Regions from separate parts of the Herminiimonas sp. Marseille-P9896 genome, predicted to be linked through region 2. Evidence: predicted binding sites of a transcription regulator. Region 2 holds the regulator's gene; the other holds the start of a gene.

Region 1 (4,401 bases), on a different contig from region 2:
ATCGCTGTAGCGACGGGTATTCTGATCGATCACTGCTTGCAGGCGTTGCAGGCGCTGGAGTTTGACTTCGTGTGGTGTGTCATCTTCCAGGTTGGCCGCAGGCGTGCCCGGACGCGGGCTGAAGATGAAACTGAAGCTATTGTCGTAACCGATGTCGGTGATCAGTTTCATCATTGCTTCAAAGTCGGCATCGGTTTCGCCGGGGAAGCCAACGATGAAGTCAGACGAGATAGAAATGTTCGGGCGCACTTCACGCAAGCGACGCAGTATGGATTTGTATTCGAGCGACGTGTAGCCACGTTTCATGGCCGCCAGTATGCGGTCCGAGCCATGTTGCGCCGGCAGATAGAGGTGGTTCACCAGCTTGGGTACTTTGGCGTAGGTATCGATCAGGCGTTGCGTGAATTCTTTCGGATGGCTGGTAACGTAGCGTATCCGTTCTATGCCTTCCAGCTCGGCGATGTATTCGATCAGCAGTGCGAAGTCGGCGATCTCGCCATCCGCCATTTCGCCGCGATAGGCGTTGACGTTTTGTCCGAGCAACGTGATTTCCTTCACGCCTTGTGCTTCGAGTCCGGCGACTTCAGCCAGCACATCGTCGAAGCGGCGCGAGACCTCTTCACCGCGGGTATAAGGCACGACGCAATAGCTGCAATATTTGCTGCAACCTTCCATGATGGAAACGAAAGCGGTCGCACCTTCCACCTTGGCGGGCGGCATGTGATCAAACTTTTCAATTTCCGGGAAGCTGATATCGACTTGCGAGCGGCCGGTGGAACGACGCTGTTTCAGCATCTCCGGCAGGCGATGCAGGGTTTGCGGGCCGAACACCAGATCGACATACGGCGCACGTTTGACGATGACATCGCCTTCCTGTGACGCGACGCAACCACCGACGCCGATCACGAGGTCGGGTTTGTTGACCTTCAGTTCACGCAGACGGCCGAGATCAGAGAATACTTTCTCTTGCGCTTTTTCCCGTACTGAACAGGTATTGAGCAGGATCACATCTGCATCTTCCGGTGTGTCGGTTTTGATCAAACCTTCGGAGGCATTGAGGACGTCGACCATTTTGTCCGAGTCGTACTCGTTCATCTGGCAACCGAAAGTCTTGATGTATATCTTCTTCTGCATGGTGTGGCTTATCTAACGTTTACTTATTTGGTCGTGCTTACTGGTGCTGGCAATGGTTGGACTGGTGTCGGCTTGACTGGCAGCAGCGGCAATGTTTTCTTTGCTTCGTCAGCGGTGAGTATCCAGATGCGATCGATGTCGCCAGTATCGCTTTCCGTGTAATTCACTGCGAAATCAGTGCCGCGCAAGGCGGATGGCATCTCTATCATATTGTCCTGGTTCCAGATGCGGGCACCGGCTGACAAGGTACGTGTCTTTTCATCGATGATGATGGCTGGATAGTTCGCAGGTGTCATCACGCCACGTTTCACGGTATCCGGAAACGGGCGGTCAAATGCCTGTGCCTTTAGTGTCACAAGGGCAAGGGCGCAGCTGAGCAGGAAAGTTTGTATCCGCATGGCTAATTCCGTTCAGGGCTAGATGACGACGATCAGGGTGAAAAAGGTGAGATGCGATCTGGCTGGCAGAGGTGGATACGCTTGCATCCTGTGCTGTACAAGCACGTTTTCTGCGCATTTTTTCGAAGCGCAATGATACCACGGGGACAAAAGCAGCCGGGTCGCTGGTCGCGACCGGAAACAGCAGGGGCGACGAGTGTCGCCCCGGAGGGGCGGTGCTTTAGCGCAGAACCAATACCGGCAGGCTGGTATGGGCGAGCACTTTTTGCGTTTCGCTACCGATAAAGAGTTTGTTCAGACCTTTGCGACCATGCGAGGCCATGAAGATGGCATCACATTTTTGCTCTTCTGCAACGCGTACGATTTCTTCATATGGACTGAGGCCGACAGCAACTACGGTTTTGCAAGTAACGCCTTTGTTGCGGGTGGCGGCTTCGACTTTGTCCAGGTGCTTTTGCGCCAGTTCCTTGACCTTGTCGTCATACATCACCGGATCGGTCGGGAATACCCCGGCACCTTCCATCAGGCCCATATATACATAAGGTTCGGCGACCGAGAGCACCAGCAATTCGCTGCCCATCTTTTGCGCAAACTCGATGGCGGCATCGACTGCTTTATCCGAAAGTGGCGAGCCGTCGGTAGGGATGAGGATTTTTTTGAACATGATGTACTCCTTCGCTGGGTAGGGGACGCTGCTTGTTCTGATTCTAGGATGACAGTGAAGCGCTTGCTTGATCCATGTCAAAAGCCCTGAATTAAGTAATCCGGAGGCGGTATATCGCGTGTGCTTGTATTTGTCGGAGTTGCAAGAGACGGATTGGTTCCGGGCTCTTGTCAGCCTGATATGAAAAAAGGCCTGCCCGGAAACCGGACAGGCCTTGTTGACGGCTGTATAGAGGTTTACTGCGCGCTCAGGGAGTCTGCCAGCACGCGGGCGACGTGTATGGCATTTTCCTGTGTCCCGTCGGCAATTTGGTGGCGGCAACTGGTGCCGTCGGCGACGAATAAGGTGTTTTCCTCTGCTGCGCGGATCGCCGGAAATAGCTTGAGCTCCCCCATGGCTTGCGAAGCTTCGTAATGCTCGGCTTCATAGCCGAAGCTGCCCGCCATACCGCAACAGGATGATTCGATCAGCGCGACATCCAGCTGCGGTATCCATTGCAATACGGTTTGTACTGGACGCACCGCATTGAAAGCTTTCTGATGACAGTGACCATGCACCATGGCCTTGCTGACGGCCAGCGGTTTCAGGTCCAGTTGCAGGCGTCCTGCCGCTTTTTCATTGACGAGGAATTCTTCAAACAGCCACGCCATGCTCGCCAGTTTCTTCGCTTCTTCGCCATAGCCATAGCTGAGGAATTCATCGCGCAGCGATAGCAGGCAGGATGGTTCCAGGCCGACGACGGCGACGCCGCGATTGATATACGGCATCAGTGCATCGAGGGTGCGTCGTGCTTCCTGCTTCGCTTCATCGACCAGGCCTGCGGACAGATACGTACGGCCGCAGCACAGTGGACGTTCACCTTCTTTCACATTGAAATGCACGGTGTAGCCTGCCGCTTCCAATACTGCTTGTGCCGCGCGTGCATTTTCCGGTTCCATGTAATTGTTGAAGGTATCGACAAACAGCAGCACTTCCTTGTTACTACTTGCGTTCTTTTTAGGGGTGCCTAGTTGCGACAGGAAGGAAGTACGGAAGCGCGGGAAGGCGCGCTGTGGTGCCAGCCCCAGGCCCTTCTTCAACCAGCCGGAGATGAACGGCAGTTTGTCGCCGAACGCCAGCAAGCCGCCGATGCGGCTGACATAAGGCGCGTAGCGCGGCATGAAGGCCACCATTTTTTCCCGCAGCGTGCTGCCATGACGGCTGGCCCATGCCGCGCGTGCTTCTATCTTGATCTTGGCCATGTCGACGCCGGTCGGGCAATCGCGTTTGCAGCCTTTGCACGAAACGCACAGGTCGAGCACTTCTTTCACCTCGGCACTGGCCAGTCCGTCGTCACCCAGCTGTCCCGAGATCGCGAGACGCAAGGTATTGGCACGACCACGTGTGACGTGGCGTTCATCCTTGGTGATGCGATAGCTGGGGCACATGGTGTCTGCATCGAATTTACGGCAGTGACCATTGTTGTTGCACATCTCCACCGCCTTGGCCAAACCGCCGGTGCGGTCATCGCCAGTGCCAGGTGCGGTTTCGACACCAGTGGCAGGATCGCGTGTGACGTCCCAGGCGGACCAATCCATTTGTGTCTTGAGCGGCAATTCGCGATAGCCGGGCGCAAAGCGGAAATTACTTTTCTCATCCATCTTCGGCGGCCGTACGATCTTGTCCGGATTGAAGCGATTTTCCGGATCGAACAAGTCCTTGATTTCGCTGAAAGCCTGGTTGATCTTAGGCCCATATTGCCAGGACACCCATTCACCGCGGCACAAGCCGTCGCCATGCTCGCCGGAATAGGCACCTTTGTATTCGCGCACCAGGGAGGAGGCTTCTTCCGCGATCTGGCGCATATCGGCCGCACCGTTGCGACGCATGTCGAGGATAGGGCGCACGTGCAAGGTGCCGACGCTGGCATGTGCATACCAGGTGCCTTCGGTATGGTATTTGTGGAAGACTTCGGTCAGGCGACTCGTGTATTCAGCCAGATGCACCAGCGGCACTGCGCAATCTTCGATGAAGGAAACCGGCTTGCCGTCACCCTTCATGCTCATCATGATGTTGAGTCCGGCCTTGCGTACATCCCACAGTGATTTTTGTTCACTGGCATCGACCATATCGACGACAGAACCCGGCAGGCTGAGATCACTCATCAGGTCGGACAGGGCCGACAGGCGCTCTACTAACGCCGCCTTGTCATCACCTGAAAATTCC
Region 2 (4,401 bases):
CTGCAAGTGCCGCTGGTCAAACTGGGCCAGGCCCTTAAACAATTGCGCTTTATGGCTGCACTGCTAATCGCCAACTTTATTGTTATTCCTCTACTGGTTTTCGCGCTGGTGGGATTCTTTCTTGAAGATACTATGCTGCGCCTGGGCGTGATGCTGGTCTTGCTGGCTCCGTGCATAGATTACGTCGTCACCTTCGCGCACCTCGGCCGTGCCGATGCCAGACTCTTGCTCGCAGCCACACCGATACTGCTCATCGCGCAGATGCTGATGCTGCCGCTCTACCTGCGCCTGATGCTGGGCGCAGAAGTCGCCAACTATATAGAAGTGGCTCCCTTCATCCATGCCTTTACCTGGCTGATCGCAGTACCGCTGTTCCTGGCCGCGATCATGCAGTTGTTCGCCAAACGCAGTGCGACCGGCACCAGCATCAGCAACTACCTCGGCCTGGCTCCGGTTCCGGCCACTGCACTGGTACTCATCATCGTCATCATCTCGGTGCTACCGCAACTGGGTACGGCACTGACATCGGTACAACAAGTGCTGCCGCTGTATGTCGCTTATGCGGTACTGGCTCCGCTTTGCGGCTGGTGGATCGCCCGCAAGGCCAGGCTGGAAGCAGCATCCTCCCGCGCGATAGCCTTTAGCTCGGCGACACGCAATTCACTGGTGATACTGCCGCTTGCACTGGCCATTCCCGGTGCGATACCAGTCCTGCCGGCCATCATCGTGGCGCAAACGCTAGTGGAATTAATCAGTGAACTCGTTTATGTCCGTGTCATCGCCAGATGGGGACAAAAATAAAACTGACGCTATAAAACCTGCTCAATTACCACTCCAATTTCCCGCTTCGGGGGCAAATCTGCCATGACCGTTTACAATGTCGTATCTGAGCGTAGAAATGAAAGCAGGAAATGCCGTTTGTCGTCACCGAAGCATGTATTCAATGTAAATACACCGATTGTGTGGTCGTTTGCCCGATGGACTGCTTTTTTGAAGGTCCCAACTTCCTGGCCATCAATCCGGATGAATGCATAGATTGCTCGGTGTGCGTACCGGAATGCCCGGTGAATGCCATCATAGGGGCGACTGAGGTGTCACCGGAACAGCAGCATTTCGTCGCCCTGAATCGTGAACTGTCGCAGCATCCGGACTGGAAGCGCATCAGCAAGCAAAAGGAACCTATGCCCGAGCATGACAAATGGGCGCAGGTCAAAGACAAGTTGCCCTTGCTGCTGATTGATGACAAGATCACATGAAGTAACAGCCGTCCTGATAAACCAATTACCGCCTTGCTTCGCATCGCGGTCCACATGAGTAAAGAATACGAGCCAGGAATATGAGCCAGCCTTCCCCATCCAGCACTGATCCCGCCTTGACCGTCAACGCGCTGCGCGCCAGTTGCTCCACCTGCAGCATGCATCAGTTGTGCCTGCCGATGGGACTGGGTGAAAACGATATGGACAGGCTGGACAAGATCATCGGTCGCCGCCGCAAGGTGGCGCGTGATGATTATCTGTACCGGATGGGCGATGCCTTTACCAATCTGTATGCGGTACGCGTCGGGCATTTCAAAACCTGTCAGATCAATGCCGGCGGCGAACAGCAAATTACCGGTTTCCAGATGACAGGTGAATTGCTCGGCATGGATGCGATCAGCACCGATCGCCACCACTGCAATGCAGTCGCACTCGAAGATAGCGAAGTCTGCGAAATTCCATTCCCGCGCCTGGAAGAATTGTTCAGCACCATGCCGACGCTGCTGCGTCATTTCCACCGCATGATGAGCCAGGAAATCACGCGTGAACAAAGCGTCATGCTCTTGCTGGGCAATATGCGCGCCGAGCAGCGCTTCGCTGCTTTCCTGGTCAACCTCGCCTCGCGTTACACCACACGTGGCTACTCATCGACCAACTTCCAGTTGCGCATGTCGCGTGAAGACATAGGCAACTACCTCGGCCTCACCATAGAAAGCATCAGCCGCCTGCTCTCCAAGTTCAAGAAACAGGGACTGCTGAAAGTCAACAACCGTGAAATCGAATTGCTCGACCTCACGCTGTTGAAGGCGATGGCAGCCGGCACCGAAACCTGCAGCTAAACCGGCAGGTACGCGAACAGCTTCCCCCTGCTCAAAACTTCACCAGTAAATTGGCTTTGACTGAATGCTGCTTCGCATCCAGGCCAAGCTGGCCTTGATAGGCAAAGGTGAGCGTGCTCGATGACGACAAACGCAAGTCAAGACTGGTTTCGACCAGCGCGCTATTTTTGACGATAGGCACGCCTGCCACCGTGAAAACATTACCCGCCGAAAACGCCTGCGTCGATAATGGTGCGCTATCGCCAAACGCATGACGCCAGCCCAACGCGCCGCGCACGGTCGCGCTTTTACCACCCAAGGCGAGCTGATTGGCAGCACGCAAACCAACGGTGGTGAAACTCGCACTGGTGTTCTGGCTCTCGGCATCCAATGCCGCCGCCCCCAAAGTCGCAAAGAAATATAAAGGTCGTGACCAGGATAGATACGCAGACTTTACATTCATGATTTTTTAAAAGACCAAAGGACTGCCCCGCACATTTATTGCTAAACGTACGGAACCGGACACCGACCAGGCGGCATCTCTTGTTTGCTAGGCTTGAATTAAAATATGCAGTTCTGGATCAACACTATCCAGTGTTGAAGACCGACCTAAGCAACTACTCATCGTTGTTCGTCAGGCGAACCAGTCGGCTAATGCATCCTGATTTCTGAATGATGCGGGGATATATACGGCAAGGGGTTGGTGCTAAGCATAGGGTAAAGCAAGAGCCTGGATGAAAGCCCATTGTGCGCAATCCCATACGGCAATGATTGCACTATCGTTCTAACTTGCACGATCATCCAATTATTTTTTCATGTGCATTGCGCACGGCTCGACGTATCTATTCCATACATTTATTGCGCAGAATATTGCTGCGACAGGGCCTCACGTCGATAGTGTCCGGGTGATACGCCGACATAACGCTTGAAGAAACGCGTCAGGTGTGACTGATCGGAATAGCCACAGGCAAACGCAATGTCCAGCAACGTGAACTGAGGATCACACATCAGCTCCTTGGCTTTTTCTATGCGCAAAAATTGCAGATACTGATTCGGCGTCATGTTTGCCGTCATCGTGAAGCGTTCGAAGAAGCTGGTGCGTCCCATTCCTATCAGCGCCGCCAGTCCGGCGACCTGCATACGGCCATTCAGATGCGCTGCAAGATAAGCACACACCTTATCCATTTGCGCATTGGACAGGGGCACGCGCTTGTGCACTGGAACAGCAGTGGCACAGACGTACTGCGCAGAGACAGTCATCTTTTCCTGAGACTCAATTTGTTCACTGACAAAGAAATTCATATACAAACCTCACCATAATTTGCACACCAAAAATCGCGTGTTGAATGTGTTCCAGACTCCTTAGAACAATCATTCGTTTTTTGATATGGGAGTACTGTAATGGAGAGAAGGCCCGCAATTTCATCGCGCCCCGAGCTTCAAGAACAATCCTATCCGCATCGCTTTTATGCGATTACGCACGCAGACTCAGGTAAAAAAACAATTCTCCCGCGACCTCTTCGCAGCTATCAAGAGAGCCGATGCATCGGAAATTGCTGGTGGTGTTCGCAGAGTAGCGATACAGGAATGAATAGTAGAAAACGACCAGAAGCAAAAGGTCGTCGGCCGCCGTTACTTCATGAGCGGACAAAAGTCAGCTGCGTAAGACCGGCTTGCACGGGAAAGATCAATTAGCGCCGCCAGTTATGAGAGTTTTCTGTGACGGTCATAGCTATACATCGCCAGGCTACCGGTCGGCCGGCACATCAACATCCGTCAGCTCGCGCTGCCTGGATGCAGAGCAAGTATGGCGGCGCTATGGATCTCGGAACGCTGGGTAGAGTCTTTGTCTATCTCATAGTTTCTCATCGGCGTCGACGGCGAAGTTTTCCTGTGTCGGCCACAACCACACGCCGCCCAGGCGCCAATCGCGCTGCTTGTTCTCAACCAGTATCTGCCAGCGTCCGGCTTCCAGATCTGGCAAGCTGATTTCGAACCGTCCGGCGGCATCGGTCTTCGCGTAGAGCACGATGTCTTTCTCCGGCAAGGTGGCGTGGATCAGGCGTAACTGGATTTCACCTGCTTGCTGGCGCGCATCGCTGGAAACATTACCGACCAGCTTCTGTTTGTCGGTGTCGTAGTAAACCTTGAAATGCATGCCCAGGTTGCTGGCGACACGGTCGCGACGCAGATCCTGGTTAATCGCCTTACCTTGCTTGTAGTAGTCGTCTACCACCAGCGCATCCTGTTGCTTGACCGCTATCCATATCGTGAAGATACCGGCGATGACGACTATGAACGGCCCCAGCATCAGTAGCCACGGCCAG

The links. The regulator FNR, encoded in region 2, switches genes on or off when oxygen is low (the NO sensors DNR and NnrR bind a similar motif). The targets are predictions, from matches to a motif close to TTGATNNNNATCAA.
Region 1: H7U06_RS15625 (universal stress protein) is a predicted target of FNR. The motif match lies at 2,264-2,277, and genes of this name have one in related genera.

What each region holds. Positions count from the first base shown of each region.
Region 1 is NZ_CAJEVT010000004.1:212,896-217,296, forward strand. Features, by position in the region: gene miaB (tRNA (N6-isopentenyl adenosine(37)-C2)-methylthiotransferase MiaB) at 1-1,134, opposite strand, end outside; gene H7U06_RS15620 (hypothetical protein) at 1,158-1,532, opposite strand; gene H7U06_RS15625 (universal stress protein) at 1,753-2,196, opposite strand; gene H7U06_RS15630 (FAD-binding and (Fe-S)-binding domain-containing protein) at 2,433-4,401, opposite strand, start outside.
Region 2 is NZ_CAJEVT010000002.1:985,876-990,276, forward strand. Features, by position in the region: gene H7U06_RS10115 (arsenic resistance protein) at 1-801, shown strand, start outside; gene fdxA (ferredoxin FdxA) at 912-1,256, shown strand; gene fnr (fumarate/nitrate reduction transcriptional regulator Fnr) at 1,337-2,095, shown strand; gene H7U06_RS10130 (autotransporter domain-containing protein) at 2,127-2,537, opposite strand; gene H7U06_RS10135 (AraC family transcriptional regulator) at 2,930-3,334, opposite strand; gene H7U06_RS10140 (FixH family protein) at 3,930-4,401, opposite strand, start outside.